DNA from 3 places in the Paraburkholderia sabiae genome. Region 2 is predicted to be linked to each of the others. Evidence: predicted binding sites of a transcription regulator. Region 2 holds the regulator's gene; each other region holds the start of a gene.
The links. Region 2 encodes HrcA, which represses chaperone genes, less so after heat shock. Its sites were predicted from a motif close to TTAGCACTCNNNNNNNNNGAGTGCTAA; they were not measured.

Region 1 (10,483 bases), 1.0 Mb from region 2:
TCGCCGGGTCGCGGCGTAATTCGCCGTCGGAAAAAACGCAAAAGCGCAAACGCCGGCGATTCACCCGTCGCCGGCGCGCACGAACCGCTTACGAAGCGGGTTTCGTCAGAAAAAGAGTGATGGCGCGATCCGCGTCACTCGATTGCGCAACGCGTCGCCTGCCACGCGATCAGGCGCCACTTGCCGTCTTCCTGCGCCTGAATCGCCGTGTAGGCGATCGGAAAGAGCAGCGCGCCGTTGTTGGCTTCCATCTCGATCAGCGCGCGCCCCGTCACCACGCAGGTCTCGCGTCCGACGGGCAGCACGTCCTGCGACTGCACCTCGATCTGGCGATAACGCCGACGTCCGGCCGTGATGGCATCGATGAACTGCTGCTTCGACTCGCGCTTGCCGTTCGTGTGGACGTAAATGACGTTGTCCGAGAGCAGCGCATCGAGCTGCTGGCCGTTTCCTTCCACCATCGCGCGAAAACGATCGCGCTCCAGCCCGCGAATCGCCTCGATCACTTTTGCCACCATCGCGTTCGCCCCCATCGACGACGGCGCCGACAGCGGCAACGATCGTCAGAAGTTGTACTGCACGTAAATCTGGTGGAAATTTATACCAGGATTCGGCTCTTTGATACCGCCGTTCGAGACATGCTGAAAGCGGTAGCCAAGCTGGTACTGCTGATGATCGCCGAACTGCGCGCCGACGCCCGCCATGTCGGCGAACTGGAACGCGGAGCCCATCGTGAAGGTCGAAGAAAGGCGCGGGTGAGTCAGCACGCGCACGCCGACGCCGGCCTCGACGAACGGCCGGAACCAGCCCGAACCGCGAATGAAGCGGATCACCGGCGTGACGCCGAATTCGCCGATGTTCTCGTTTTCGTTGCCTTCGTCCGTATGCCACCACGCCGCGTGCGCCTCGCCGATCAGCGAGAAGTGCCAGCCGCCGATTTCCCACCAGGTCAGATTGGGATCCCAGACAAAGCCGAGATCGAGCTTGCGTACGTGATGGTCGGCGGTGCCCCCCGCGACCTGAATGCCGAACTGGTCTGCCGAAGCCAGACCGGATGCGCCGAGGAACGTCGCCGCAGCGGCACATTTGAGCGCCGCGTGAAGCCAGGCCTTGTTCTTTTTTTCCATCGTACGTCCACCAGATGCGGGGTTGAGCGAGGACATCGCGCAGCGACATTTTAGAGACAGTAGCAACTATCGGGCCCTTTAATCGGGATCAAAAAGTCGCAAATAACTGCTTCCGTTTCCGAAAAAATCTTGCAGTCGATTACGGAATTTTGTCGTATCCGATGAATCCTAAGCGTTCGCTGGCAAACCCGCAGATGAGGTACGATAGAGACACGACACTATTAGAAGTTACATTCCAATAGTATTTCGGGAACTTGGATGGCCCTACGGCTTCTAAGTATTAGCACTCGGTAGATGAGAGTGCTAACATCCATCGTGGTCTGGCAACTGCCAGACTTTTGTCTGAATAAAAGGAGTTTGCTACGTGAGCAACACATTGACCCTTCCGAGTACTCTGAGCCCGTCGTCGGCTAAGGCCGCTCCGGCAGGTGCACTGGCGCTCTCGCACGCTTCTCTTCTGCCCGGTCAGCTGGGCAATATCGACGCCTACATCCAGGCCGTAAACCGGATTCCGATGCTGACGCCGGCAGAAGAGCGCCAGTTCGCCACTGAATACCGCGAGCAGAACAACCTTGGGTCTGCGCGCAAGCTCGTCCTGTCGCACCTGCGGCTGGTCGTGTCGATCGCGCGTAACTACCTCGGGTATGGCCTGCCGCACGCCGATCTGATCCAGGAAGGCAACATCGGTCTGATGAAAGCTGTGAAGCGCTTCGACCCGGAGCAGAACGTACGCCTCGTGTCGTACGCGATGCACTGGATCAAGGCCGAAATCCACGAATACATCCTGCGCAACTGGCGCATGGTGAAAGTGGCGACGACCAAGGCGCAACGCAAGCTGTTCTTCAACCTGCGCAGCCACAAGCAAGGCTTGCAGTCGTTCACGCCGGACGAGATCGACGGTCTGGCGAAAGAACTGAACGTCAAGCGCGAAGAAGTGGCCGAAATGGAAACGCGTCTGTCGGGCGGCGATGTCGCGCTCGAAGGTCAGGTGGAAGACGGCGAAGAAGCATTCGCGCCGATCGCCTATCTGGCGGATTCGCACAGCGAGCCGACGGCCGTGCTGGCCGCGCGTCAGCGCGACAAGCTGCAAAGCGACGGTATCGCGAGCGCGCTGGAATCGCTCGATCCGCGCAGCCGCCGCATCATCGAAGCACGCTGGCTGCAGGTGGAAGACGACGGTTCGGGCGGCTCGACGCTGCACGAACTGGCCGACGAGTTCGGCGTGTCGGCTGAACGGATTCGCCAGATCGAAGCAAGCGCGATGAAGAAGATGCGCACCGCGCTGGCCGAATACGCATAAGCACTGAGAAGCAGCGGGCGCGCCCGCACCCGTTTCAAATCCGTCTCAAGCAAAGCCCCGCCCTTCGCAAGAAGGCGGGGCTTTTTCTTATGCGTCGCGTCAGATATTGCGTGAAAGCGAGTCGACGCGGAGACATTGCCTTGACCTCGCACAGAACGTGACTTATTAGTGATCAAGCAGATGCACGCTCGCGACACGATGACGCGGCCGCGTCCGTCAGCTCATTCCTACAATGGTTAGGCATGCGCCAGCGCGGCAGACGATGCGCACTGGGTCCTGCCGGGTCAACCGGCGCGATGTCGTTGCCGATCGAACATGGCCATCACGCTCAATCACAGGAATGCCACACGCCGCACGCTCGCCAGCCGCATCGTCGCGTGGGCTCGCGGTCCCACTTTCGCGCGCGACATCCTGATCGTGCTCGCGATCAAATTCGTGCTGCTGCTCGCGCTCAAGTTCGCGTTTTTCAATCATCCACAGGCCCAGCACATGTCGCTGCCGCCTGCGCAGGTCGCACAGGCGCTGCTCTCGGTGCCCGCATCCGTCCCATCGCCGCCTCCGCCTCAAGGTGACAACCATGCCCGCTAGCGACGTCGTCGATCTCTCGCGTCTGCAATTCGCCGTCACGGCGCTTTATCACTTCCTGTTCGTGCCGCTGACGCTCGGTCTGTCGTGGCTGCTCGTCATCATGGAGAGCGTCTACGTGATGACGGGCAAGCAGATCTACAAGGACATGACCCAGTTCTGGGGCAAGCTGTTCGGCATCAACTTCGCGATGGGCGTGACCACGGGCCTCACGCTCGAATTCCAGTTCGGCACCAACTGGTCGTACTACTCGCATTACGTGGGCGATATTTTCGGCGTGCCGCTCGCCGTCGAAGGGCTGATGGCGTTCTTTCTCGAATCGACCTTTGTGGGCCTGTTCTTCTTCGGCTGGAACCGGCTGTCGCGCGTCCAGCATCTGATGGTCACGTTCCTCGTGGCGCTCGGTTCGAACCTGTCGGCGCTGTGGATCCTGATCGCCAACGGCTGGATGAACAACCCGGTCGGCGCAGAGTTCAACTACGAAACGATGCGCATGGAGCTGTCGAACATCTTCGACGTGATCTTCAATCCCGTTGCGCAGGTGAAGTTCGTGCATACGGTGTCGGCGGGTTACGTGACGGCGTCGATGTTCGTGCTCGGTCTGTCGTCGTGGTATCTGCTCAAGCGCCGCGACATCGATTTCGCGCTGCGCTCGTTCGCGGTCGCTTCCGGCTTCGGGCTCGCGGCGACGTTGTGCGTGATCGTGCTCGGCGACGAATCGGGCTACACCACGGGCGAAGTGCAGCAGATGAAACTCGCCGCGATCGAATCCGAATGGGACACGGCGCCGCCGCCCGCGCCGTTCACGATCGTCGGCATTCCGAACCAGCAGGAAGAGCGCACCGACTATGCGCTGCGCGTGCCGTACGCGCTCGGCATCATCGCGACGCGCTCGCTCGACGAACCCGTCGTCGGGCTGAAGGAACTGATGGCGCAGAACGAGACGCGCATCCGCAACGGCATCCTCGCGTACGGCGCGCTGCAAAAGATCAAGCAAGGCGACGCGACCGACGAAACGCACGCCACCTTCGACGCGAACAAGAAAGATCTCGGTTACGGCCTGCTGCTCAAGCAGTTCACGCCGAGAGTCGTCGACGCCACCGCCGATCAGATCAGACAGGCCGCGAAGAAAACCGTGCCGCCCGTGCTGCCTGTGTTCTGGTCGTTCCGGTTGATGGTCGGCCTCGGCATCCTGTTCCTCGCGACCTTCGTGCTCGCGTTCTTCTTCTGCGCGCAGCGCTCGCTGCTGCGCGACAACCGGCGCTGGTTCCTGCGCTGGGCCGTGTGGGCGATCCCGCTGCCGTGGCTCGCGGCCGAGTTCGGCTGGATCGTCGCGGAAGTCGGACGCCAGCCGTGGACGATCGCGGGCATCCTGCCGACGTCGCTCTCGTCGTCGAGTCTGACGGCGGGCGATCTGTATCTGAGTCTCGCGGGTTTCGTCGTGTTCTATACCGCGCTCTTCATCATCGAGATCACGCTGATGTTCAAGTATGCGCGGCTCGGTCCGTCGTCGTTGCATACGGGCCGTTACCACCACGAGCAAACCGCGCAGACGACGGTCGGCGCGAATACGGCGGCATGAGAGACACGAGGACAAGGACAACGCTATGGATTACCCAACGCTCAAACTGATCTGGTGGGTGCTCATCGGTGTGCTGCTGATCGGCTTCGCGCTCACCGACGGCTTCGACATGGGCGCAGCGATCCTGCTCCCGTTCATCGGCAAGACGGACGCCGAGCGGCGCATCGTCGTGAATACGGTCGGCGCAACCTGGGAAGGCAATCAGGTCTGGCTCATCACGGCGGGCGGCGCGATGTTCGCCGCGTGGCCGCTCGTCTATGCCGCGTCGTTCTCGGGCTTCTACTTCGCGATGCTGCTGGTGCTGTTCTCGCTGTTCTTCCGCCCCGTCGGCTTCGACTATCGCGGCAAGCGCGACGATCCGCGCTGGCGAACCGCGTGGGACTGGGCGCTGTTCATAGGCGGATTCGTGCCGGCGCTGGTGTTCGGCGTCGCGTTCGGCAACCTGCTGCAAGGCGTGCCGTTTGCGTTCGATCAGGATCTGCGCGTCACCTATCACGGCAGCTTCTTCGCGCTGCTCAATCCCTTCGCGCTGCTGTGCGGCGTGGTGAGCGCGTCGATGCTGGCCGCGCACGGTGCCGCGTTCGTGAAGATGAAAGCGGACGGCATCGTCGCGCGGCGTGCGTCGATTGCACTGCGCGTCGCGTCGCTCATCGCGGTCGGGCTGTTTCTGATCGCGGGTGTGCTGGTGTCGACGTTGATCGGCGGCTATCAGATCAGCGAGCCTGCGCCGCTCGATACCGTCGCCAATCCGCTGCTGAAGAACGTGATCGGCGCGCCCGGCCTGTGGCTCACGAACTACGCGATGTATCCGTGGATGATCGCCGCGCCCATCGCAGGCGTGGTGGGCGGCGTGCTCGCACTCGTGCTGGCGAACTCGCGCTTCGAGCGCACCGCGTTCCTGTCGACCTCGCTGATGGTGATCGGCGTGATCCTGACGGCGGGCTTCTCGATGTTTCCGTTCATCATGCCGTCGTCGCTCGACGGACGCAGCAGCCTCACCGTCTGGGATTCGACGTCGAGCCAGATGACGCTGCAGATCATGCTGATCGCCGTGATCATTTTTCTGCCGCTCATCCTGATCTACACGAGCTGGGTGTATCGCGTGATGCGCGGCAAGGTCACCGCCGATGCGATCGAACAGAACCATCACACGATGTACTGACGTCACGCGCAAACGAGGAGCGAATCATGTGGTACTTCAGCTGGATTCTCGGCATCGGACTCGCGCTTGCGCTCGGCATCATCAACGTGATGTGGCTCGAAGCGACCAACGCCGTCGATGCGGACGCGAACCGCGACGAACGCTGAGCCGTAAACGACAATCGGCGCCCCGAGGGGCGCCGATTGCTAACTCAGCAAGCCTTAAACGTTGAATCTCAGGCCGTTGCCGTCAGACGCGTCGACAGCTGCTGCGCGTAACGCTGCGCCGCCTCGCCGACGACGATGTGGAACGTATCCGTCGCCACCCACGCGACGCTCAGCGTGTCGAGACGCTGGCGATCGATAGCCGAAGGATCGCGCACGACGATACGCAGGCGCGTCGCCGCCACGGCTTCCAGCGACACGACGTTCGTCGCGCCGCCGAACACGGCGAGCCAGCGCAGCGGATCCGGATCGAGCGGGCCGTTGCCAGCAGCCGTCGCAGCGACCGGCGTTGCAACCGCTGCCTTCACAGGAGCATGAGCAGGAGCCACAGCAGCCGCGCCGCCACTTGCAATCGTCGAGCGGATTTCATCGGCGATGATGTCCGCTTCCGGTCCGATGATGACCTGCACCGCGCCGCCGCCGCGCTTCAGCACACCGCGCGCGCCGATCGACTTCAGTTCGTTCTCCGACACCTTCTCTGCATCGACCACCGACAGACGCAGACGCGTCGTGCAAGCGTCGACCACCGACAGATTTGCCGCACCGCCAAGCGCCGCGATGTAACGCTGCGCGCGCGTGCCAGCCGCTGCCGTCGCGCCTTCGACAGGCGCCACATAACCGCCCGACGTGTACGACTCGACAGCCGCTTCCGGCGTCTCGGCCTCGCGGCCCGGCGTCGCCATGTTGAACTTGCGGATGAAGAAGCGGAACAGGCCGTAGTACACGACGCCATACGCGATACCGATCGGAATCGCTTCCCAGCCCTTCGTCGACAGGCCGTAGTTCAGCACGTAGTCGATCGCGCCCGCCGAGAACGTGAAGCCGAGCTTGATGCCGAGCGCCGAGCAGATCGCGAGCGACAGGCCCGTCAGCACCGCGTGGATCGCGTACAGCACCGGCGCGAGGAACATGAAGCTGAATTCGATCGGCTCCGTCACGCCCGTCAGGAACGACGTCAGCGCCATCGAGAACAGCAGGCCGCCGACCAGCGCGCGCTTCTCCTTCGGCGCTTCGTGGAACATCGCGAGACACGCGGCGGGCAGACCGAACATCATGATCGGGAAGAAGCCCGTCATGAACGTGCCCGCCGTCGGATCGCCTGCGAAGAAGCGATGCAGGTCGCCCGTCACGGCTGCGCCGCCCGGCGGCGTGAAGCTGCCGAACACGAACCACGCGAGCGAGTTCAGGATGTGATGCAGACCCGTGACCAGCAACAGACGGTTCAGCAGACCGAACACGAATGCGCCGATTGCGCCTGCCGTCGTCAGCCAGTGGCCGGCGGAGTCGATGGCGCCTTGAATCGGCGCCCACACGTAGCCGAACACGATGCCGAGCACCAGACACGCGACCCCCGTGACAATCGGCACGAAGCGCTTGCCTCCGAAGAACGCGAGGTAGTCCGGCAGCTTGATGTCCTTGTACTTGTTGTACAGCATCCCCGCGACGATACCGGCGATGATCCCCGACAACACGCCCATGTTGAGCTTGTCGTTGATGTCCTTCATGACGGCCACTTCGACCAGATAGCCGATCGCGCCCGCCAGCGCCGCCACGCCGTTATTGTCCTTCGCGAAGCCGACGGCGACGCCGATCGCGAACAGAAGCGGCAGGTTGTCGAAGATCGCGCCGCCCGCGTCGGCGATCATCTTGATGTTGAACACATCGGGCTGACCGAGGCGCAGCAGCAAACCGGCGACGGGCAGAACCGCAATTGGCAGCATCAGTGCGCGGCCAAGGCGCTGAATCTTCAGAAACGGATTTCCATCCATTGATACCTCCACTCCTTTGTCTCGTGTAGTTGCGTAATTGCTTTACTTGCTGGTTGAAATGTCGAGCTGACGAATCCGGTTTTCAGACTGATTGCGACGCAAGCGCAATCAGTCTTGCGGCCAGATTTCGCGGCTCAGGGCTCTTACCGCTTGTGCCGATTCGAGCGCCAGAGCGTCCTGGGCGCGCTGACGGCACAGCTGATAATCGAGATTGCGAACGCGCGCCTTGATGCCCGGCACGGATACAGGGTCGACCGATAGCTCGGTCACTCCGAGGCCAACGAGCAGCGGCACCGCGAGCGGATCGCCGGCGAGCGCGCCGCACACGCCGACCCACTTGCCGTGCTTTTCGGCACCCTGCACAGCCGCCGACACCAGACGCAGCACGGCCGGATGCATGCCGTCAGCCTGTGCCGCGAGATCGGGCTGGCAGCGGTCCATCGCGAGCGTGTATTGCGTGAGATCGTTGGTGCCGATCGACAGGAAATCCGCGTGCTTCGAGAGTTGATCGGCGAGCAGCGCCGCCGACGGCACTTCGATCATCACGCCGACTTCGATCTTTTCCGTGCGCCCAAGCTCGACGGCGAGTTCGTCGATCCGCTTGCGCAGACGCACGAGTTCGCCCGCGTCCGTCACCATCGGCAACAGGATGCGCACCTTGCCGACCGGCTGCACCGCGAGCAGGCCGCGCAACTGGTCTTCGAGCAGATCCGGGCGCACCTGCGCGAGACGGATGCCGCGCAGACCCAGCGCCGGATTCGGTTCGGGCGGCAGCGTCAGATAATCGACTTCCTTGTCCGCGCCGACATCGAGCGTACGGATGATCGCCGTGCGTCCTTGCAGCGCCTCGACGATCGACTGATAGCTCTCGCGATGCTCGTCGACGGTCGGCGCCGCCTGACGGTGGATGAACAGCAGCTCGGTGCGCAGCAGGCCGACGGCGTCCGCGCCGTTGTCCACTGCAGTCGTTGCGTCGTCGAGCGTCGCGATGTTGGCGGCGACTTCGATTGCGCGGCCGTCGCGGGTCGCGGCGGCTTGCTTCGACGTGCGGCGGTTCGCTTCACGCTCGCCCGCCAGACGCTCACGCTCGTTGCGCGCACGTTCGACGTCGAGCGCGCTCGGCGCATATTCGAGACGGCCCGCCGTCGCATCGACGACGACCTGCGTGCCGTCCGCGATCGTGTGCAACGCATCGCCCATCGCGACCAGTGCCGGAATGCCCGCCTGCCGCGCGATGATCGCCGCGTGCGAGGTTGCGCCGCCGCGCGCCATCACGAGCGCGGTGACGCGCTTGCGATCCAGCGACGACAAATCGGACGGCGTGAACTCGTCGGCGCTCAGCACGGCTTCATCGGGCAGCGAGCGAGCCGCCGCGTTCGAATAACCGAGCGCGCGCAGCACGCGCTTTTCGATGTCGCGCAAGTCGGCGGCACGTTCGGCGAGCAGCGCGTCATCGACTTTCGACAGCACGCCGATCTGCGTGCGGATCGTTTCGCGCCACGCGAAGCCCGCGCTCTTGCCGAGGCTGATGAGATCGCGAGCGGCGTCGATCAGCGTCGGGTCTTCGAGCAGCACGCGATGCACGGCGAAAATGCCCGCTTCGCCATGCGCGCCGCGCTGCGATGCGTCGCGCACGGTCGTGTTCAGTTCGGCGTCGACGGCAGCGAGCGCCTTGTCGAGCTGACGGCTTTCGGCAGCGGGCGTGTTGCCCGTCGTCTCGGGCGGATCGATGTCCGCGTCGTCCCAGCGCACGAGCTTGCCGACAGCGATGCCGGGCGCCGCGCACACACCCGCGAGCGTGTTCGGCGCGAGGCTCTCGGCGCCTTGCGGACGCACAGCCGTGACGGGCGCGGGCGACATCTGGCGCGCGGGCTTCTCTTCCGCTTCGCCGTGCGCTTCGCGCGTCAGTTCGCGCACCACGGCATCGACGGCCGCTTGCGCCTGCGCGCCGATACCGACGATCTCGACCGTTGCGCCCTGTCCCGCGCCCAGTCCCAGCAAACCGACGACGCTTTCGATCGCCGCCTTCTTGCCGTCGAAACGCACTTCGACACGCGCATCCAGACCGCGCGCGGCTTCACGCGCACGCGCCGCGGGACGCGCATGCAGCCCGCCCGCATGGTCGAGCACGATGGTCTGGCGCGCTTCCTCGCTGACGCTCGACGCTTCGCGCGACGCCGCCACTGCCGCGCCATCTTTCACGCGCAGCGTCAGGAGCGGCGACTGGCCTGCCTTGAGCACGCCGTGGTCGGCGCGCTCGACGATCTCGAATGCATCGGAGTTCGCAATCGCGATCACGGAAACCAGGCTCGGTGCGTTGCGCGCGACCACGTCCTGATCGAACTCGATCAGCACATCGCCCGACCGCACGGTTGCGCCCTGCTCGATCATCGGCGCGAAGCCTCGGCCGTTCAGCTCGACCGTGTCGATACCGATATGCAGCAGGATTTCGGCGCCTTCTTCCGTCGTGATCGTGACGGCGTGGCCGGTGCGCGCCAGATGCATCACGACGCCGTCGCACGGCGCAACGAGCTTGCCTTCCAGCGGATCGATGCCGATGCCGTCGCCGAACATGCCGCCCGAAAACACCGGGTCGGGCACGTTCGCGAGCGGGACGACGGGACCCGTCATCGGCGCGAGCAAAACAATATGGCCTTCGGAATGGCTCTTCAAACGGGACTCCTCGACACGTCGCATCTGAATATCTCGATCAGTGAGTTTCGGTGACTTTCATCAGATGGCGCGGCGCATCAGG
Region 2 (10,483 bases):
ATCAGCGCGCCGTAATGAACCGACTGCCGCGCGCGCAGCCGCCTGAAAAGCGCGGCCGGCGTGCCGAACACGTCGAAGTACAGCCGATAGGTGTAGTTGATCTGATACGAGTCACCCGCGCGCAAGGCTTCGTGGACGGCGTCGATGGCCTGTGTGAACGCCCTTTCGTCGACGCTAGCGTGAACGCCGCCGATGCCCGCCACGGAAGGCTCGACCGCCGCGCTGTCATAAAGCGCGAGCCACGTGTCGACCTCGTCGCGCGACATTTTCTGGCACCGTTCGAACAATAAAAAACGCAGCGTGCCCGTGGCGCGCTGCGTCTTCTGCTGCAAAGCCTGTCCAAACTCGTAATCGGCGAGCACGACCGCGAAGAGACCGCCGTCGACATCGGCCGAAGCCGCGTCGCAGACGGCATCGAGCTGCGCGCGATCAGTACAGACGTGCTCGTGCCGAAAGCCCGTATAGAGCCGGCTCGACCGGCGACTCGCGGTCGAGTCGCAGTCGTCCAGCAACGCGAACACGGTGCCTGTTGCTTGAGCCGCCATGCATACCGCCAACTTCAGAACGCGTTAGTCGAAAAAGCTCTTGACGCGGTCGAACCAGCTCTTGCTCTGCGGGCTATGACGCGCGCCGCCTTCGACCAGCGACTTTTCGAATTGCTGCAGCAGATCACGTTGCGCATCCGTGAGCTTGACGGGCGTTTCCACCTGCACATGCACGTACAGATCGCCGGCGATGCTCGAACGCAGCCCCTTGATGCCCTTGCCGCGCAGACGGAACGTCTTGCCCGACTGCGTGCCTTCCGGCACGGTGAAGCTCGCGCGACCCGCCAGCGTCGGCACTTCGATCTCGCCGCCGAGCGCCGCCTTCGTGAACGGAATGGGCATCTGGCAATGCAGATCGTCGCCGTCCCGCTCGAACACGGCGTGCGCCTTGATGTGAATCTCGACGTACAGGTCGCCCGACGGACCGCCGTTGATGCCCGGTTCGCCGTTGCCAGCCGAACGGATGCGCATGCCGTCGTCGATACCTGCCGGAATCTTCACTTCCAGCGTCTTGGTTTCCTTGGTCTTGCCTGCGCCGTGGCAGTGCGTGCAAGGCTCGGGAATGTAGGTGCCCGTGCCGTGGCACTTCGGACACGTCTGCTGGATGCTGAAGAAGCCTTGCGACATGCGCACGGCACCCGAACCGTTACAGGTCGGGCAGGTTTCCGGCTTCGTGCCCGGCTTCGCACCCGAGCCGTGACAGATTTCGCACGAGACCCAGCTCGGCACGCGGATCTGCGTGTCGTAGCCATGTGCGGCCTGCTCGAGCGTGATTTCCATGCTGTAGCGCAGATCGGCGCCGCGATAGACCTGCGGACCACCGCGGCCGCCGCGTCCACCTGCAGCCGCCTGGCCGAAGATGTCGCCGAAGATATCGCCGAATGCGTCGGCAAAACCGCCGAAACCCTGCGCGCCCGCGCCCGCCATGTTCGGATCAACGCCCGCGTGACCGTACTGGTCGTACGCCGCGCGCTTTTGCGAGTCCGAGAGCATTTCGTAGGCTTCTTTCCCCTCTTTGAAATGCTCTTCCGCATCCTTGTTGCCCGGATTGCGGTCGGGGTGATGCTTCATCGCGAGCTTGCGATAAGCCTTCTTGATTTCGTCGTCGCTCGCGTTCTTCGCGACGCCCAGAACCTCGTAGTAATCCCGTTTCGCCATATCGGTTCAACGCCATCCGCGCGATGCGGCGCGGCGGCTCCTCTTGAATGCTGGAGTCTCGCGACTCGTAAGGCCCGGACCTCGCCCGCAATTACGGGTCAAAAGCCCTGCCCTCCATAAAACAAATGTGCCCGGAGAGCCAAAAAGGCTCGCCAGGCGCGTGATCGGTTCAATCGCCCGAGGATTTCAGGCGCCAACCTTTTCAGCCGGGCTGCGCACATACATGCGCAGCCTTGCGGTCGAACAGAACCCGGCTTAGTCCTTCTTCACTTCCTTGAACTCGGCGTCGACGACGTCGTCGGCCTGCTGGCTCGCGCCAGCTGCTTCGGCGCCTGCTGCACCCGCTGCGCCAGCCGCGCCCGCTGCACCTTGCGCCTGCATGTCGGCGTACATCTTTTCGCCGAGCTTCTGCGACGCCGTTGCAACCGTCTCGATCTTCGCTTCGATGGCAGCCTTGTCGCTCGAGCCGCTCTTCAGCGTTTCTTCGAGATCCTTCAACGCAGCTTCGATCTTTTCCTTCTCGCCCGCGTCCAGCTTGTCGCCGTATTCGGTGAGCGCCTTCTTCGTGCTGTGGACCAGCGCGTCGCCCTGATTGCGGGCATCGGCCAGTTCACGCAGCTTGTGATCTTCTTCCGCGTTCGCTTCGGCGTCCTTCACCATCTTCTCGATTTCGGCTTCCGACAGACCTGAGTTCGCCTTGATCGTGATGCGGTTTTCCTTGCCCGTCGCCTTGTCCTTCGCGCCGACGTGCAGAATGCCGTTCGCGTCGATGTCGAAGCTCACTTCGATCTGCGGCACGCCGCGCGGTGCGGGCGGAATGCCTTCCAGGTTGAACTCGCCCAGCAGCTTGTTGCCCGCTGCCATTTCGCGCTCACCCTGGAACACCTTGATCGTCACGGCGCCCTGGTTGTCGTCCGCCGTCGAATACACCTGAGCGTGCTTCGTCGGGATCGTGGTGTTCTTGTTGATCATCTTCGTCATCACGCCGCCGAGCGTTTCGATGCCCAGCGACAGCGGCGTCACGTCCAGCAGCAGCACGTCCTTGCGGTCACCCGACAGCACCTGGCCCTGAATGGCCGCGCCGACAGCAACGGCTTCGTCCGGGTTCACGTCACGGCGCGGATCCTTGCCGAAGAACTCCTTCACCTTTTCCTGCACCTTCGGCATACGCGTCTGGCCGCCGACGAGAATCACGTCGTCGATTTCACCGACCTTCACGCCTGCATCCTTGATCGCGACGCGGCACGGCTCGATAGTGCGCTCGATCAGGTCTTCGACCAGCGCTTCCAGCTTGGCGCGCGTGATCTTCAGGTTCAAGTGTTTCGGGCCCGATGCGTCAGCCGTGATGTACGGCAGGTTGATTTCCGTCTGCTGGCCCGACGACAGTTCGATCTTCGCCTTCTCAGCCGCTTCCTTCAGGCGTTGCAGCGCAAGCACGTCCTTCGACAGATCGACGCCCTGCTCTTTCTTGAACTCGCCGATGATGTAGTCGATGATGCGCTGGTCGAAGTCTTCACCGCCGAGGAACGTGTCGCCGTTGGTCGACAGCACTTCGAACTGCATTTCGCCGTCCACGTCCGCGATTTCGATGATCGAAATGTCGAACGTGCCGCCGCCCAGGTCGAACACCGCGATCTTGCGGTCGCCCTTCTCAGCCTTGTCCAGACCGAACGCGAGGGCTGCCGCCGTCGGTTCGTTGATGATGCGCTTGACTTCCAGACCGGCGATGCGGCCTGCGTCCTTCGTAGCCTGACGCTGGCTGTCGTTGAAGTACGCCGGCACCGTGATCACAGCTTCCGTGACCGGTTCGCCGAGATAGTCTTCAGCCGTCTTCTTCATCTTGCGCAGCACTTCCGCCGACACCTGCGACGGCGCGAGCTTGTTGCCATGCGCTTCGACCCATGCGTCGCCGTTATCGTGCTTGACGATCTTGTACGGCATCAGGCCGATGTCCTTCTGCACTTCCTTTTCTTCGAAGCGGCGGCCGATCAGGCGCTTGACCGCGTACAGCGTGTTCTTCGGGTTCGTGACCGACTGACGCTTCGCGGGCGCGCCGACGAGGACTTCGTTGTCGTCCATGTAGGCGATGATCGACGGCGTGGTGCGAGCACCTTCCGAGTTCTCGATCACCTTGACCTGGTTGCCTTCCATCAGCGCCACGCACGAGTTGGTGGTGCCGAGGTCGATGCCGATGATTTTGCCCATTTTTACTAATCTCCTGACTTTGATCGCTGCGGGCATCGCTGGCTGGCCCTTCCGGCCGCCGGGCGCCCCGCCCCTGAATTTCATCCTGCACCCAACATGAGTGCAGCCGCATCGTTTTCAAGACCCCTTATGCGATGCGGTCATTAAATTTTTTCAATCGGTTTTGCCGTCGCCCGAACTTTCGCCGCCCGATCCAGCCGTTCCTGAGCCGGGCGCCCCTGAACCGGCCGCCCCTAAGCCGGGCGCACGGATTTTCTCACGAGCCGCAGACACGGCCGCCTCGAATTGCGCCAGTCCGTGCCAGCCCGTCGCCCGCCCGAGGCGCTTGCCCCGGTAGAAGAAGAACCACGTCGGTACGCCGTGCAGCATGAACCGCCGGCCGAGATCGCGATGTTCGTAGACGTTGCTGTGAAACCAGCGCAGGCCGAGCGCACGGATCGCGTCCGGCTGCGCGAGCATCGCCTTCTTCGCGATCTCACAGTTGAAGCAGTCGAGTCCCCAGAAAAACACCACGGCCAGATCGTCGGCCGCCGACTGGATGCCGGCGTCGAAGGTATCGGCGGTGAGTTCCTGCATGTCGAAGGCCGCGAACGCGGTACTGTCGACGGGGATGCCGGCCATGACCGTGAGGCGCTGCTTACTTCGGCGCCGCGACCGTGACGAGCGCCGGACGCAAAACGCGGTCGGCGATCACATAGCCCTTTTGCAGCACGGAGACGACGGTGTTCGGCTCCTGATCCGCCGGGACCATCGAAATGGCCTGATGGCGGTGCGGATCGAACTTTTCGCCGACCGGATTCAGTGCGACCACCTTGCCCTTCTCCAGCGCGCCCGTCAGCTGGCGCAGCGTGAGCTCGACGCCTTCGCGAACCTTGGCGAGGTCGTCGGAGGAGTGCGTGACAGCCGCTTCGAGGCTGTCGACAACGGGCAGCAGATGTTCGGCAAAACTTTCGATCGCGAACTTGTGCGCCTTCGCGACGTCTTCCTGACCGCGGCGGCGGACGTTTTCCGTCTCAGCCTTGGCGCGCAGGAAGCTCTCCTGCAGCTCGGCCACCTTGGCCTGAGCTTCTGCCAGTGCGGCTTCCGCGCCTGACGGTTGACCCTGCGGTTGAGCTTGCGCCGGCTGTTCGCCAGCAGCCGCTGCCGGCTGCTGAGCCTGCGCCTCGCCCGATGCGGCCTCCGCGGCCTGGCGCGCGGCGTCGTCGGCGGGCGTGGGGTTCTGGCTCGTCGGATTCTCTTGCGTGTTTTCCATGTCGCTGAATTTCAAAAAATGAAGGCCAAGAAACGGCGGCAGTTTACTGGGACTCGCCCGATGGGCGTGGTGCCGATACAACATGCCGGCCGCGCACTAACGGTGCAAGTAAGGATGCACACGCCGTATTTCAAGGCTTCCGCCGATGCTTTTTGCACCTCGCAGGGGCCCGGAAATCTGGCGTAACAAGCATTTCGCGCGCGACATCATATTGAGATTGAGCGCGCCGCGCGAGTGTCCTAAACTCAACTTGAGCGTCCGAAAAGGCACGTTAACCCTAACCTGACGCCTGCCTTACCACCAGCTTGCTCGCCCGTTTCCGCTTGCATTCTCCAGAGGGAGTACCGTGAAACTGACCTTCGCAATATCGGTGGTCGCATTGGTACTCATTGCAGGCACCACGACCATCTGCATGTCCGGCGTAGTCAACGAACACACGACCGAATACGGCGGCGTTCACGCGACCATCGAGCAGCTGTTCAACCCCCACTGGAAATTTTGTCGATGACGCGCCTGTCGCGCTTGGTCGGCCGTCCATGCATGTTGGCGGCCGGTTCGCGATAGGTCCTGCGCCGCTCATTCTCCTGCAGGCGCTTCTGTCTGCCTTCTTCCGTTTCCGCGTAAAGCGTCTGCGCGACGCTCGCCGGCCCGCGCACGTCGCACACGCCGAGCACCTCGACCTGCCACACGATCCGCTCGATGTCGATCTCGACGAGATCGCCGATCCGCACTTCCTTGGCCGGCTTCACAGTCGCGCCGCCGATCCGCACCCGACCCTTCTCGACGGCATCCGCCGCCAGCGAGCGCGTCTTGAAGAAGCGCGCCGCCCAGAGCCATTTGTCGATGCGCAAACGAGCGCCCGGTTCGGTAGAAATCTTGTAGTTCATCAGTCCTTCTTCATGCCATTTGAGACGGCAAGAGCCTTCAGACGGTTGCAGATTGCATGCCGGATGCACAAATTCAAGCCACCGACGCGCTTTGCGGCGTAGTCGCCTGAACCGGCCAGCCCTGCAGATGCTGCGCGACGATCTCGCCGAGCGCCGCAATCCATGCGGGCGACGCGTTCAGGCACGGAATGGCGTGAAAAACTTTCCCGCCGGCGTGAACGAACTCGTCGCGCACTTCCATGCCGATTTCCTCGATCGTCTCCAGGCAATCTGCCGTGAAGCCCGGACAGAACACGTCCGCGCGATGCACGCCCGCCGCGCCCAGCTCCTTCAACGTCGGCGCCGTATAGGGCTGAAGCCATTCGGCCTTGCCGAAGCGCGACTGGAACGTGACGCGGCATTCGACGGACGTGAGCCCGAGCGCATGCATCAACAGCGACGCCGTCTGTTGACATTGATCGTGATACGGATCGCCGAGATCGAGCGTGCGCTTCGGCACACCGTGGAAACTCAGCACGAGCTTGTCGCCCGCCGCGAAGTCAGGACGGCCGTGCGCGTGCCAATAGTGGTTCACCTGCGCCGCGAGCGCCGCGATATACGCGGGATGATCCGCGTACTGCCGCACCGTGCGGATTTCCGGTTGATTGCGCATCCGCTTGAGCGCCGCGAACGCGTCGTCGAACGCGGTTGCCGTGGTCGACGACGAATACTGCGGGTACATCGGCATCAGCAAGATGCGATCGGCGCCCGCGAGCTTCAGCTGGTTCAGCATGGCGGGGATGTCGGGCGTGCCGTAGCGCATCGCGTAGTCGACGATCACCGTGTAGTCGTTCAGATGCAGCAGATGCCGCAGCCCTTCGACCTGCTTTTGCGTATGCACGCGCAACGGTGAACCTTCCGGCATCCACACCGACGCGTACTTCTTCGCCGACGCCACGCCGCGCGACGGAAGGATGAAAAGGCGCAGGATGATTTGCCACAGCAGCGCCGGAATCTCGACCACGCGCGGATCCGACAGGAACTGCGCGAGATAGCGGCGCACGGCGCGAGGCGTCGGCGCATCGGGCGTGCCGAGGTTGATCAGCAACACGGCGACGCGATGTGCCGTGGCAGACTGCAAGGGCCGCTCGAGGTCGAAGCGCATAGGCAAGAGACAAGAGCCGCGCGGGCGCGCGGCACGTAATGGACTGAAAGCTCATTATAGCGGCGCGGTCCGACGGCGATACCTGGCCGTTCGGCCAATTGGCACGGCGAAAAACGCCGCGCATGATGAACGTCATTGCGGCGCTGGCGCGGCCTTACTGACTACTGCTGGCTGAGGGTCATGGAAAGCAGGCGCGCGGTGATGTCGACGATAGGAATCACGCGGTTGTATGCCATGCGCGTCGGTCCGATCACGCCGAGCGTGCCGACGATCTTGCCGTTGACTTCGTACGGCGCCGTCACCACGCTCATTTCCTCGATGGGAACGAGGTTCGACTCGCCGCCAATGAATATCTGCACGCCTTGCGCGTGACTCGACACGTCGAGCAACTGTAGGAGGCTGGTCTTTTGATCGAATACATCGAAAAGCTTGCGCAGGCGCGCCATGTCCGACGAAAGGTCGGCCACTTCGAGCAGATTGCGCTCGCCGGAAATCAGCACGGTTTCGCCCGTGTCCGTGACGTCCGTGCTCGCCGTGACTGCCGCGTGCATCAGCGTCGTCATATCGCCGCGCAATTCGTCGATTTCCTCGCGCAGACGCCGGCGCACCTCGTCGAACGACAGGCCCGCGAAGTGCGCGTTGATGTAGTTGGATGCCTCGACCAGTTGCGACGGCGTGAAGTCGCGCTGCGTCGCCATGATCCGGTTTTGCACGTCGCCTTCCGGCGTCACGATGATCAGCAGGATGCGCTTGTCGGACAGGCGCAGGAACTCGATCTGCTTGAACACGTGGCTGCGGCGGGGCGTCAGGATCACGCCGGCGAACTGCGACAGATTGGACAGCACGCTCGCGGCGGCCGCCACCACCTTCTGCGGCTCGCCCGGCTGCAGCGTGGTCTTGACCGCGCGCATCACGGCGTCCTCGTCGGCGGAAGGCTCGACGGTCAGCATCGTGTCGACGAACAGCCGGTAGCCGCGCGGCGTGGGAATCCGCCCTGCCGACGTATGCGGACTGATAACGAGCCCCAGCTCCTCCAGATCGGACATCACGTTGCGGATCGTCGCCGGGCTGAGTTCGAGCCCGGAGTACCGCGACAACGTGCGCGAGCCGACCGGCTGACCTTCGGCGATATACCGCTCGATCAGCGTTTTAAGGAGGGTTTGTGCGCGAGGATCTAGCATGGCGAAAAATTTTAGCGTAACCACCGCATCGCGGCGAGCGCCCGGCGGCATGCGGCGCAGCGGCTTTGCCGCCCGACCCGCCCGCCGTGACACCCGCTGCGCGCATGAACCGCATCGCTTGGGTCTATGCAGTCGTCACGTCTGTCATGAGGACTTCACCATTCTAACGATAATCGGACGATGGCTGTCCGGCGTCACGCGGCGCGCGGGCTTCCGCCCCGGCCGGCGCGCCGCCGCCGTCGACGGTTCTTTTCAGGTCGCACCTATGGTGTAATGCCGGCATGCAAGCTAACAGCCAGTTCAAGACCGTTGCGCTCGTCGGGCGCAGCAATACGCCGGGCATCGGGGAGCCGCTGACGGCGCTCGCCACGTGCCTCGAAAAGCACGGCTACGAGATCGCGTTCGAGGCGGAAACGGCGCAGGAAATCGGCGTGACGCAATGGCCCGCGCTGCGGCCGGCGGAAATCGGCGCGCGCGCGGACGTGGCGATCGTGCTCGGCGGCGACGGCACGATGCTCGGCATCGGCCGCCAGCTGGCGCCGTACAAGACGCCGCTGATCGGCATCAACCACGGGCGGCTTGGCTTCATCACCGACATCCCGTTCTCCGACATGCGCGAGATCATTCCGCAGATGTTGTCGGGCAGCTTCGAACTGGAAGAACGCACGCTGCTCGAATCGCGGATCATGCGTGACGGCCAGCCCATTTACCACGCGCTCGCGTTCAACGACGTCGTCGTGAACCGTTCGGGCTTTTCGGGCATGGCGGAACTGCGCGTGTCCGTGGACGGGCGCTTCATGTACAACCAGCGTTCGGACGGGCTGATCGTCGCGACGCCGACGGGCTCGACGGCCTATGCGCTGTCGTCGCAAGGGCCCATCCTGCATCCGCAGCTACAGGGTCTTGTGCTCGTGCCGATCGCGCCGCACGCGCTGTCGAACCGGCCTATCGTGATTCCCGACGACTCGAAGGTCAGCATCCAGATCATCTCGGGCCGCGACGTCAACGTGAATTTCGACATGCAGTCGTTCACCGCGCTCGAACTGAACGACACCATCGACGTGCGCCGCTCGCGCCATACCGTGCCTTTCCTGCATCCCGTCGGCTACAGCTACTACGCGACGCTGCGCAAGAAGCTGCACTGGAACGAGTACCCGTCGCACGAAGACGACCCGGACAACTGAGCGCGCGCAGCGCCGCCGCCGGACACCCCAACCGTAACGCCAACTCACGTAAGCCACGCCAGACAGACGCGCCATGCTCCGCCACTTATCGATACGCGACTTCGTCATCGTCGCCGCGCTCGACCTCGAATTCGACAGCGGCTTTACGGTCTTCTCCGGCGAAACGGGCGCCGGCAAATCCATTCTCATCGACGCCCTGGCACTGGCGCTCGGCTCGCGCGCCGATGCGAGCGTCGTGCGCACGGGCGAAGCGCGCGCGGACATCACGGCCGAGTTCGACACGCACCCGCTCGTCGATGACTGGCTCGAAGAACAGGCGCTCGCCGCCGACGAAACAGAGCACGGCAACATCGTGATGCTGCGCCGCGTGGTCGACGCGAACGGCCGCTCGCGCGCCTTCATCAACGGCACGGCAGCAACGCTCACGCAGTTGCGCGAAGTCGGCGAAATGCTCGTCGACATTCACGGCCAGCACGCGCACCAGCTGTTGATGCGGCCGGACGCGCAGCGCGAACTGTTCGACACGCACGCCGGCCTGCTCGACACGGCGGCCGCCGTCACCCGCGCCTGGCGCGGCTGGCGCGACGCCGCGCAGGCTGTCGAAACCGCGCAGAGCAAGGACCGCGAACTGCAACTGGAACGTGAGCGCCTCGCGTGGCAGCTCACCGAACTCGACAAGCTCTCGCCGCAGCCCGGCGAGTGGGAAGAGGTCAACACGGAACACCGGCGCCTGTCGCATTCGGCGAATCTGATCGACGGCGTGCAGGGCGCGCTGTCGGCGCTCTCCGAATCGGACGAGGCGATGCTCGGCCATCTGTCGTCGATCATCTCGAAGCTGCGCGATCTCGCCGAAATCGATCCCGAACTCAACGACGCGCTCGCCGCGCTCGAACCGGCCGAGATCCAGTTACAGGAAGCCGCGTACTC
Region 3 (10,483 bases), 160 kb from region 2:
GGTCAGCGCGACGTCTTCGAAAGTCACGCTGTAACCCGGCGTGTGCTGGGCGATATGCGTGCTGAGCGCGCGATAGTGCTCGAAAAGCGCCGCCGAGCAACCGAGTTCACGCAGATTGCGCCGCTCAAGCGCCGTACGGAACGCGCGCAGCGCCGCGCCGAAGGTGGCGCGCGCGGCGGCCTCGTCGGCCAGGCCGCTTGCGGCCATCGGCGAAACGAGAAGCAGCGCGTCGGTGAAACGTTGAGCGGCAATCCAGCCCGCCTCGCGCAGCGCGCGGCCCGCGACGAGCAATTGCGCATTCATGTCGCGACGCTGCTCGAACGCGTCGAGCGCGTCGGCAATGGCCTGCTCCGCCGTGCGGACGGTGCCGCCGCGGCGATTGGGTAGAGCGTCGAGCGTATCGGGCGATGCGGATCGAAGAGTCATGAGCAGGCTGCATGAACGCCGGCACTGTCAGGCGGCATCGATACTGCGCCACCGGAACTGCCGGTATGGCGAAAGTAATGCAATTGCCGGGCCACCGACTGCATGGCTCCGAAGCAGCGCCGCCGGCTCAGACTGCCGCGCAGACGAAACTCGCCCGACGGCAACATGGCTGAGAGCGGCCGCTCACGGCGACATCGGCGCGACAAACGCGCCACGCTTACGAAACGGCACCTGCTGGACTAAAACGCGATCAACCGCAAGGAAAGCTCAGTGACGAGTTATCTTGCGACATCGCGTGCGCGCGGATGTTCCATCCCGCGCGAAATCGATTCATTCCGGATCGGTCAACCTTGCATGGCAGGCAAAAAACGCCCCGCCACCGTCACGGCGGATCGATCAGATCTGCACCATCTCGAAGTCTTCCTTGCGCGCGCCGCACTCGGGACAGGTCCAATTGATGGGAACATCTTCCCAGCGCGTGCCCGGCGCGATTCCTTCCTCTGGCAGACCGGCTTCTTCGTCATAGATCCAGCCGCAGATCAGGCACATCCAGCTCTTATATTCCATTCTTGAGTCGCGTCGAAAAGTCCGTGGAAACGGGAGCCATGATGGTACCGTGTTGCCGCCCCCATGCCTAGCGGATGCGGGGTCCGAGCGATCCGACGCGACATTTTGCGACGTTATGTGTGACGCGGCACGCCGACAGATGCGAAAAAATGCCCTGGGAACGTATAAGGCCGCATAATTGAGCTGTCCGTGCGGGCCGCACGGGCGCGCGTGCGCTCTCTCCGGCCTGCCAGTGTTCCGCTCAACGACCCCACCACAATTTCATGGCCAGCGACACCCCTCCGATCGTTCTCACCTTCGGCCTGTCCGACCCGACAGGCGGCGGCGGGCTGCAAGCCGACCTGATGACGCTTGCCAGCATGGGCTGCCACGGCGTTTCCGTGCTGACGGGCTACACGGTGCGCGATTCGGCGAGTTGCGACGAAGTGACCGGGCTCGACCCGGAAGTCGTCGCGACGCAAGCGCGGATGCTGCTGGAAGACATGCCGATCGCCGCCTTCAAGGTCGGCGCAGCGACGCGCGCGGAAGTGGTCAGCGCGATTGCAGAAGTGGTCGCCGATTACGACGATATCCCGTTGATTCTCGCGCCTGATTTCACGCTCGACGACGAACACGTGCTCGCCGCCGACGAACTGCGCGAAGCAATGGCCGATCTGCTCGCCCCTCAAACCACCTTGCTGGTCGCAGATACAGCGGCTCTGCTCGCGCTGGCGCAACCGGACGGCGACGCCGAAGCACCGACACTCGATGCCGCGATCTCACATTTGCTGTCGCAAGGTTGCGAATACATCCTGTCGACGGAAACGGGCACGCATCGGCTCGTCAATACGCTGTTCAGCGAAGATGGCCAGCTGAGGCAGGACATGTGGGATCGCACGCAGCAGCGGATCATGGGCGTCACCGATACGCTCGGCGCCGCGATCGCCGCGCTGCTGGCGAATGGCCAGGAACCGGCCGAGGCCGTGCGCGAAGCGCAGGAGTATCTGTTTCAGGCGACCCAGGCGGCCTTCCGGCCGGGCATGGGCGCTTATCTTCCCGATCGTTTCTTCTGGGCACGGAGCAGCGATGATGAAGTGCCGCTCGCAGGCGGGACGGATGCGTCGCCGGGTGAGGCGCGCCATTGAGTTGTCGCGGCTGGGCCAGCTCCCGATGGAACGATGAGAATGGCTCCAGTCAAGTGTCAATTCGCAAGCCATGCATTACAGCGGTAATTATCTGTTACAGCAGGGCGACCGCTTAGATAGTACAATTACGAACTGTAATATTCCCCGCCCTGCTGTCCGGTTGACACCTCGTTTGACGCCTGCGGCGTGCGTATGACCAACGCGACGCGCGCCACAATTTAGGCCAAGCCAGCCAACGGCAGACCGCCGGTTTCTACGGCGGAGAACGAACGGAAAACCGAATTGGAAGAACTTCGCCCCAGCGCTGCCGCTGCCGCTGCGGCTGCCGCCGCCGTTCCCGAGCCGCGCGCACGCTGCAACCAGAGCAGCGCACCGAACAGTCGCGTGGCACGTGAAGAGCCCGAAGGCCGCGCGCCCGTCGAGCGCATTCAGCCTAATGTCCAACGCTTCAACGGCACGATCACGGGCCGCGACCGCGCTGTGCTGCTCGGCCACAAGCCCGTCACCGTCTGGCTCACCGGCTTATCCGGAGCGGGCAAATCGACCATCGCGTTTCATCTGGAGCGCGAACTGATGTCGATGGGACACGCGTGCTATGTGCTCGATGGCGACAACATCCGTCATGGCCTGACGAGCGACCTTGGCTTTTCAAAGGAAGACCGCCGGGAAAACATCCGCCGGGTCGCCCACGTCGCACGACTGATGAACGACGCCGGCCTGATCGTCATCGCCGCCCTGATTTCGCCGATGCGCGAAGACCGGGACATGGCGCGCGCCATCGTCGGAAACGGCAATTTTGTCGAGACTTATGTGTCCGCTTCAGCAAACGATTGCGCGAGGCGTGACCCCAAAGGGCTCTATGCGAAGGCGCAAACCGGTGTGATCAAGTCGTTCACGGGCGTGTCAGCGCCGTATGAAGCGCCAACGAATCCCGAACTGCTCGTCGATACGGCGGCGCTGACGGAAGAGTCAAGCGTATCGTGCGTGCTCGATCATTTGCGCGAGCGCTTCCTCGTGCTGCAACGCTGAGGTCGCCAGGCGCGAACTTCATACCCGAGTGAAACCGGAGCACCAAAAGAAAAACCCGCATCGCTGCGGGTTTTTCTTTTGGCAAGAGAAGCACGCCTCTCAGCGCGCCTCCCACATGCATTCCAGTTGCCCGGAAATTACATGTCCATGCCCATGCCGCCCATGCCGCCGGGCATGCCGCCAGGCATCGGTGCATCTTCCTTCGGCAGTTCGCAGACAGCGGCGTCCGTCGTCAGCAGCAGACCAGCAACCGAAGCTGCGTTCTGCAGTGCCGTACGCGTCACCTTCGTCGGGTCGACGACACCGGCTTCCACCAGGTCACCGTACTCGCCCGTCGCTGCGTTGTAGCCGTAGTTGCCCGTGCCGCCGGCAACTGCTGCCACCACGACGCTGGCTTCTTCGCCGCCGTTCGTGACGATCTGGCGCAGCGGCTCTTCCATTGCGCGCAGAACGATCTTGATACCTGCGTCCTGGTCAGCGTTGTCGCCCTTCACGCCAGCGATCGCGCTGCGTGCGCGGATCAGCGCGACGCCGCCGCCAGCCACGATGCCTTCTTCCACAGCTGCGCGCGTTGCGTGCAGTGCGTCTTCGACACGTGCCTTCTTTTCCTTCATTTCGACTTCGGTCGCAGCACCGACCTTGATCACTGCAACGCCGCCAGCCAGCTTGGCCACGCGCTCTTGCAGCTTTTCACGGTCGTAGTCCGACGTCGCTTCTTCGATCTGCGTGCGCACTTGCTTGACGCGCGCTTCGATGCTTGCTGCTTCGCCAGCGCCGTCGATGATCGTCGTGTTTTCCTTGCCCACTTCGATACGCTTCGCTTGACCCAGCTCTTGCAGCGTCGCCTTTTCCAGCGTCAGGCCGGTTTCTTCGGCGATGACCTGGCCACCCGTCAGGATAGCGATGTCTTCGAGCATTGCCTTGCGGCGGTCGCCGAAGCCCGGAGCCTTGACAGCAACCGTCTTCAGGATGCCGCGGATGTTGTTGACGACCAGCGTAGCCAGCGCTTCGCCTTCGACGTCTTCAGCGATGATCAGCAGCGGACGGCCAGCCTTTGCGACTTGTTCCAGAACCGGCAGCAGATCACGGATGTTCGACACCTTCTTGTCGTGCAGCAGCACGAACGGGTTGTCCAGAACGGCGACTTGCTTGTCCGGGTTGTTGATGAAGTACGGCGACAGGTAGCCGCGGTCGAATTGCATACCTTCGACGACGTCCAGCTCGTCTTGCAGCGACTTGCCGTCTTCGACGGTGATGACGCCTTCCTTGCCGACCTTGTCCATGGCTTCAGCGATGCGATCGCCGATCGACGTGTCGCTGTTCGCCGAGATCGCGCCAACCTGTGCGATTTCCTTGTTGGTCGTGCAGGGCTTGCTGATCTTGCGCAGCTCTTCGATTGCTGCTGCAACGGCACGGTCGATACCGCGCTTCAGGTCCATCGGGTTCATGCCCGATGCGACGTACTTCATGCCTTCGCGAACGATCGACTGGGCCAGAACCGTTGCCGTCGTCGTGCCGTCGCCGGCGTTGTCGCTGGTCTTGGAAGCGACTTCCTTGACCATTTGCGCGCCCATGTTCTGGAGCTTGTCCTTCAGCTCGATTTCCTTCGCGACCGAGACACCGTCCTTGGTGACCGTCGGGCCGCCGAACGAGCGCTCGAGGACGACGTTGCGGCCCTTCGGACCCAGCGTGACCTTCACTGCATTGGCGAGAATGTTCACGCCTTCAACCATCTTGGCACGGGCGGAATCGCCGAACACGACGTCTTTAGCTGCCATCTTCTAACTCCTTGAATTCTTGAGAATGAACCGGGACAAGTGCTTACTTGTTGACAACGGCCATGATGTCTTCTTCGCGCATCACCAGCAGTTCGTTGCCGTCGACCTTGACGGTCTGACCAGCGTACTTGCCGAACAGGACGCGGTCGCCGACCTTCACGTCGAGCGCAATGGGAGCGCCCTTGTCGTCACGCTTGCCCGGGCCGATAGCCAGCACTTCGCCTTGATCCGGCTTTTCTGCGGCTGCGTCGGGGATCACGATGCCCGATGCGGTCTTGGTTTCCTGATCCAGACGCTTGACGATCACGCGATCATGCAAAGGACGAAGGTTCATGGATAGATCCTCTCTTGATTGGGACTGAAGAACGCTGAGGTATACCGGCTGGCGAGCCAACCGGCGATGTTGTTAGCACTCTCGTGCGGTGAGTGCTAATTATATGGACGGGGAATTACAAATTCAAGAAGAGAGGGGCACGAACCGCTGCGCGGACGTGAAAAATCGGGGGAAAGGCAGTCCGCTCGGCCGCTCACCCTTACGAATCAAGGATTTAGCCGGGCAGGCAAGGAATCGAACATATCATGACGGCGCTGTCCCACGGCGCTTCCCGATACCCTTCCCGTATCCAGGGAATTCCCGAACTCACGCGTTCGAGCACCGCGACGGACGAAAAACCGGGCGTCGGACTACGGCGGCTTTTTCGCGTATCCGATACTGTGCGATGACGAACACGCACATCGAATCGCAGCGGATAGCATCGATCTCGAGTCACTGAGAACCGCAATCAAATGGAGGAGCGCGAAGGCGCTTTCCATGTTTCGGCTTTCGCCCGTGGCGCTCCGATTGGAACCCTGGAGAAGAGCGATGCATCGAGCAGAAAAGGGGAAAATCGGCGTTTGCGCCAGCGACATCGAGTACACGCGCAGCCCGGAAGAACTGCTTTCCGAACTGTCTTCGATGGTTGCGAAAGTACTCAACGCGAGCCGTTGCACGATTCATCTGCTCAGCGAACGACAGGTCGCTGAAATCGGGCCCCGTCAGCGGGCTGAATTCGGCGGCCCCGCCATTTCCCGCTATGACATGGTAAGCATGCGCCGGTGCGAAACGCGCGACCTCTACACCATGGGTTCCGAAGGCGTCGGCGCGCTCGTCGTGGCAAGTCCAAGGGAGGCAGACCCGGAGGTCCACGTCAGGAGCAGCATGTCCTCGGCGTTGGTGCTGCAAGGAAAGACGATGGGTATCGTCCATGCGCATCACCCGCTGGAAAAGCCGTACTTCGAAAAGGAAGATCTCAGGCTGCTCGACAATCTCGCCCCTCTGATTGTCAAGGCGATTCACGCGAACCAGATCCAGCACCTGATGAAATCACGCTTCACGCAGGCGGCGCTCACGCGCTCTTCGGAACGGACCGTCAAAGAGATCATTGCAGGGTCAGCCCAGAACACGAATCAGATTGCCAGAATCCTCGCGAAGTCGTTTTATCGTGAGATGACCAATGCCGGGTTCAACTTCAATCAGATCATTCACGCAGCGTCGGAGATCATTTCCGAACTGAGTAATAGCGTGCGCAAACATAAGAATTCACGTCACCACCGCGCTGAGATCAATAGCACGCACGACAGCGGAGTACTTCCCTACGCGATCGACGAATCGTTTCCCCGCGACTACGAAGTGTCGAGCGAGCTGTAGAGATAGCGGCAGCGTATCTCGCCCTTCGTCATCCCTCTCTTCAATGTCATCACACGCTTCGTTGCGTTCTGTGCGAAGGCGTACAGCCCGACGGCCATCGCGCAAATAGACTGCCCACAACATCGTCGGATCGCGACGATATGTCTACCATGCCGATTCCGGATTTGCGCCATGACCAACGCCATCCATGCCGTCCGCCAGTTTCAATCTTTCCCGGACTACGTGAAAGAAGAACAGTGCAAATCTCGTCCGAACCCGCGTATCGAGAAAGCTGTTCTGATGCCGATCGAGCCATCGAGCCATGTGGTCATTTCACAGGAAGCAAGCCGGCGCCTGTCCGCGGAGCAGCAACGCAAACAGCAGTGGGATTGGGATATCTGACCGGCGTGTTTCTCCGTTCCGTGTGTCTCCGCTTGCAAGAACACTGGGAGAAGGAAGGCCACTCGCGTCGAACGCATCACCCGTTTCCGGGTGTCGCGTTGTCCGCCGGTATGCCAGGCGGCAGCGGCGGCGAGAGTGTCGGGAGTGTCGGTATGGGCGGCACGCTCTTCGCGACTGGCCGTGGCGGATCGCGCCTCGCAGGCTTGGGTGCAGCGGCTGTTGCACGGGTTGAAAGCGGCCGCCAGCCCGTCGACACGATCGCGCGCTCCAGCAGAATCTGCGCATCCTTGCTGCTCGAATCGATGGCCAACGCCTGATTCGCCTGTTTAACCACGCAACTCCACAGTCCGTCGTTCGCGCAGGTCGCTGCCACTCGCAACGCCACGTCGCGCTCGCTCTCGCGTTCCGCGATATCGCCTTGCAGACGCAACGCTTCGTCATTTCGAGGAGCAACCAACAGGACTTCTGAAATTGCCGCCTTTGCCGCCGTCAGATTCTTTTGGGCGAGACTTGCATGCGCGTCGTTCAGTGCAGCAGGAACGCCCTTACCGTACTGCGCAGACACAGGGACCGCGCTCGCGGCAAGGGGCGTGCTGGTGCCAGGCGCGTTTGCGCCAGCGTTCGAAGGCTGAGCGTTTGCGCCAGGCGGCACGCTGGACGACGACAAGACGTCCGCGCGCTTCATCGCTGTTGCAGTCGGCTCAATGACGTTGGCGTTGCGGTGAAGCGCATTGAGGCGCAGATAGGCGGCACCGCCCAGTGCAAGCATCAGCGCCATCGCGATCGCACTGCCCGTTACCACTCGCGGCAACGGCCATTGAAAGAAGCGTTTCCCCGGAGCGGCCGGCACGGCGGCGAAGCTCGACCAGATGATTTCGGGCGAAGGCGATTCGTCTGCGTCGTTGGCAGCAACGGCCGGATGCGGGGCTTGCTTCGCGACCGCCCGTAACGGGGCCTCGGCACGCTTGCGCTGATCGCTGCCGATCGGCTGGTTCACGCCGCAATACGGACAGAACGCTACGTGGTGGTATAAAACACCACCGCAACGGGTACACGGTGTCGGGAACCGTTGGACGGATCTCATTTCAGCAGACATGCCAGAACCCCAAGCTGTTGGGTGTAATGCCATCCACATGCTCAGGATCGAAGTTGATGCAAACGATCGAGTTGGCGGAACTCGCGATCCAAACCCGCTGGCAAGCGGTTCGCCCAGTCCTTTCGTCGTGGGCCGCAGTGAGTGCAATATAGGATTTTTCGCACGCCACCCGTATACACGTGTGTTGCCTGTCGCACACATGTATCGCGATTGCGCCGGAAAAACGACGATGCCGGGCATCGGCGTGACACATCACGGTGTGCTGGACAGCACGATCTGCAACTTTCCTTCAGCCCCTCAAAAAAATCGCCAGCACGCAAGGTACTGGCGATGATCGACAATCGCACGACCGAAAGACATCAAGCCCCGCTGTCGACCCTCACGCCCGCACGGATCGGCTCGACGATGACAGCGCTTTCCTTCGGCAGCGCCCATTCGAGCCACCGCGCGCGATGCAGCACCACCAGGCCGAACGCGAGCGCCGACAGCACGCCGAACGTCGCGAAGCCCATCTGATAGCTGCCCGTGCCTTCCTTCGCGATGCCCATGATCACAGGCAGATAGAAGCCGCCGATACCCCCCGCCGCGCCGACGATGCCCGACATCAGACCCGTCTTGCCCTTCCAGCGTTGCGGCACGAGCTGGAACGTTGCGCCGTTGCCCAGACCGAAGCACACATACATCGCAATCAGCAACGCGATACCCGCCGACACCGGCGGCATCCACGCGGCGAACAGGAAGTCGCACAGCGAGATCGCCGCGAGCAGAATCACCAGCGCGCGCACGCCCGAAATACGATCCGCGACCAGCCCGCCCACAGGCCGCACCAGCGCACCGATACACGCCAGCAGCGACATGAAGAGACCCGCTTCGAGACGCGGCATCTGATACAGCGAAATCAGCAGCGTCGTCACATACGACGACATGCCGACAAAGCCGCCGAACGTGATGCTATAGACGAGCATCACGACCCACGTATCGCCCTCGACGAGCACGCTGCGATAGTGCTTCGGCAGCACGGCAATCGCGAGCAGCGCACCGAGCACGGGCAGCAGCAGCACGCCCGTCTTGCCCGCGCCGAACACGCCAGCATGCACGGCGACGACGAGCGCGACGAGACCCACGAGCGTTACGATGAAGCTGCGCAGCGCCTGCGCGCCGCTGCCCGTCTTTTGTCCGAGATCCTTCGCCCAGAAGAACAGCCCGACGGCGGCGAGACCCAGCAACGGCAGCGCGGCGCCCGCCGCTTTCGCCCAGCCGAAATGATCGGCGAGCGCCGGAAACATGAAGCCGTCCAGCACCGCGCCGATGTTGCCGGCAGCCGCGAGCCCGAGCACGAGACCCTGCACTTTCGGCGGATAGTTGCTACCTGCCATCGGCAGCGCAACGGCGAAGCTCGCGCCGCCGACACCGAGGAAAACGCCGAGAATCAGCAGCAGCGTGTACGACGGCGTGCCGGGCATCAGCAGCAGCACGATCGACGGAATCGCCGACAGCGCGACGCCCATCAACGCCACGCGCCGTCCGTCGCAAGCCTGATAGAGATTGCCGAGCGTCACGCGCAAAATCGCCGCACCGAGCACGGGCACCGCGACGAGAAAGCCCAGTTCCGCGGGCGACATCGCGATGCTCTTGTTGATGAACGGCGCGAGCGGCCCGAACATGACCCAGACCGTGAAGCCGGTATCGAAGTAGAGGAAGCACGCGAGCAGCGGGCGCCAGTTACCGCTCGCAAGCGAATTCAACAGGTTTTTCATCAGTTTCTCCGAAGGACTTCAGCGTTTTGGCGCGGGGACAAAGGAGACGGTTCTGATGTTGCACCCGTACTCCAGCTAGTGACCTCACACGGATCGATGGTATTGTGTGAGCTATGAACGTTAAGCGTGCTTACCGATTCCGGTTCTACCCCACACCCGAGCAGGAAGCGACTCTTGCACGGACGTTCGGATGCGCACGCTTCATCTATAACCACATGCTCCGAGAACGGATGGAGGCGTGGACCGAGCGGCAAGAGCGCATGGGCTACCACGAAACCTCCGCCGCGTTGACAAAGCTAAAAAAGTCTGAGGAGCACAGCTGGCTAAAAGAGGTAAGCGCAGTTCCGGTGCAGCAGGCGCTCCGACATTTGCAGACAGCGTTCGCTAATTTTTTCGCGGCGCGCGCGAAGCACCCGACTTTCAGGCGAAAGGATGGTCCGCAGTCAGCCGAATACACCGCCAGCGCTTTCAGGTGGGACGGCACGACGCTCAAATTGGCAAAGATGGACGAGCCGCTAGCGATTCGCTGGTCTCGCACAATCCCTAAGGGCGCAAAGGTAACGACGGTTACCGTGTCTCGAGACACTGCGGCCCGATACCACATTTCAATCCTATGCGACGACGTGGTAACCAAGCGT

Region 1: the regulator HrcA is predicted to act here: its motif matches at 1,408-1,434, upstream of rpoH (RNA polymerase sigma factor RpoH).
Region 3: the regulator HrcA is predicted to act here: its motif matches at 5,331-5,357, upstream of QEN71_RS25825 (co-chaperone GroES).

The regions. Positions count from the first base shown of each region.
Region 1 covers NZ_CP125295.1:351,468-361,950, reverse strand. The annotation lists gene leuA (2-isopropylmalate synthase) at 1-19, shown strand, start outside; gene QEN71_RS01635 (nuclear transport factor 2 family protein) at 135-518, opposite strand; gene QEN71_RS01630 (acyloxyacyl hydrolase) at 564-1,127, opposite strand; gene rpoH (RNA polymerase sigma factor RpoH) at 1,492-2,427, shown strand; gene cydP (cytochrome oxidase putative small subunit CydP) at 2,743-3,015, shown strand; gene QEN71_RS01615 (cytochrome ubiquinol oxidase subunit I) at 3,005-4,594, shown strand; gene cydB (cytochrome d ubiquinol oxidase subunit II) at 4,620-5,756, shown strand; gene cydX (cytochrome bd-I oxidase subunit CydX) at 5,783-5,902, shown strand; gene nagE (N-acetylglucosamine-specific PTS transporter subunit IIBC) at 5,971-7,728, opposite strand; gene ptsP (phosphoenolpyruvate--protein phosphotransferase) at 7,837-10,425, opposite strand; gene QEN71_RS01590 (SIS domain-containing protein) at 10,439-10,483, opposite strand, start outside.
Region 2 covers NZ_CP125295.1:5,906,702-5,917,184, forward strand. The annotation lists gene pabB (aminodeoxychorismate synthase component I) at 1-545, opposite strand, end outside; gene dnaJ (molecular chaperone DnaJ) at 570-1,703, opposite strand; gene dnaK (molecular chaperone DnaK) at 1,959-3,908, opposite strand; gene QEN71_RS26500 (thioredoxin family protein) at 4,062-4,529, opposite strand; gene grpE (nucleotide exchange factor GrpE) at 4,546-5,160, opposite strand; gene QEN71_RS26510 (hypothetical protein) at 5,507-5,668, shown strand; gene QEN71_RS26515 (RNA-binding S4 domain-containing protein) at 5,640-6,047, opposite strand; gene hemH (ferrochelatase) at 6,121-7,191, opposite strand; gene hrcA (heat-inducible transcriptional repressor HrcA) at 7,353-8,372, opposite strand; gene QEN71_RS26530 (NAD kinase) at 8,654-9,556, shown strand; gene recN (DNA repair protein RecN) at 9,630-10,483, shown strand, end outside.
Region 3 covers NZ_CP125295.1:5,746,902-5,757,384, forward strand. The annotation lists gene QEN71_RS25800 (hypothetical protein) at 1-426, opposite strand, end outside; gene QEN71_RS25805 (rubredoxin) at 823-993, opposite strand; gene QEN71_RS25810 (hydroxymethylpyrimidine/phosphomethylpyrimidine kinase) at 1,257-2,117, shown strand; gene cysC (adenylyl-sulfate kinase) at 2,544-3,146, shown strand; gene groL (chaperonin GroEL) at 3,284-4,924, opposite strand; gene QEN71_RS25825 (co-chaperone GroES) at 4,968-5,258, opposite strand; gene QEN71_RS25830 (GAF domain-containing protein) at 5,787-6,611, shown strand; gene QEN71_RS25835 (hypothetical protein) at 6,783-6,992, shown strand; gene QEN71_RS25840 (zinc ribbon domain-containing protein) at 7,069-7,989, opposite strand; gene QEN71_RS25845 (MFS transporter) at 8,448-9,845, opposite strand; gene QEN71_RS25850 (RNA-guided endonuclease InsQ/TnpB family protein) at 9,959-10,483, shown strand, end outside.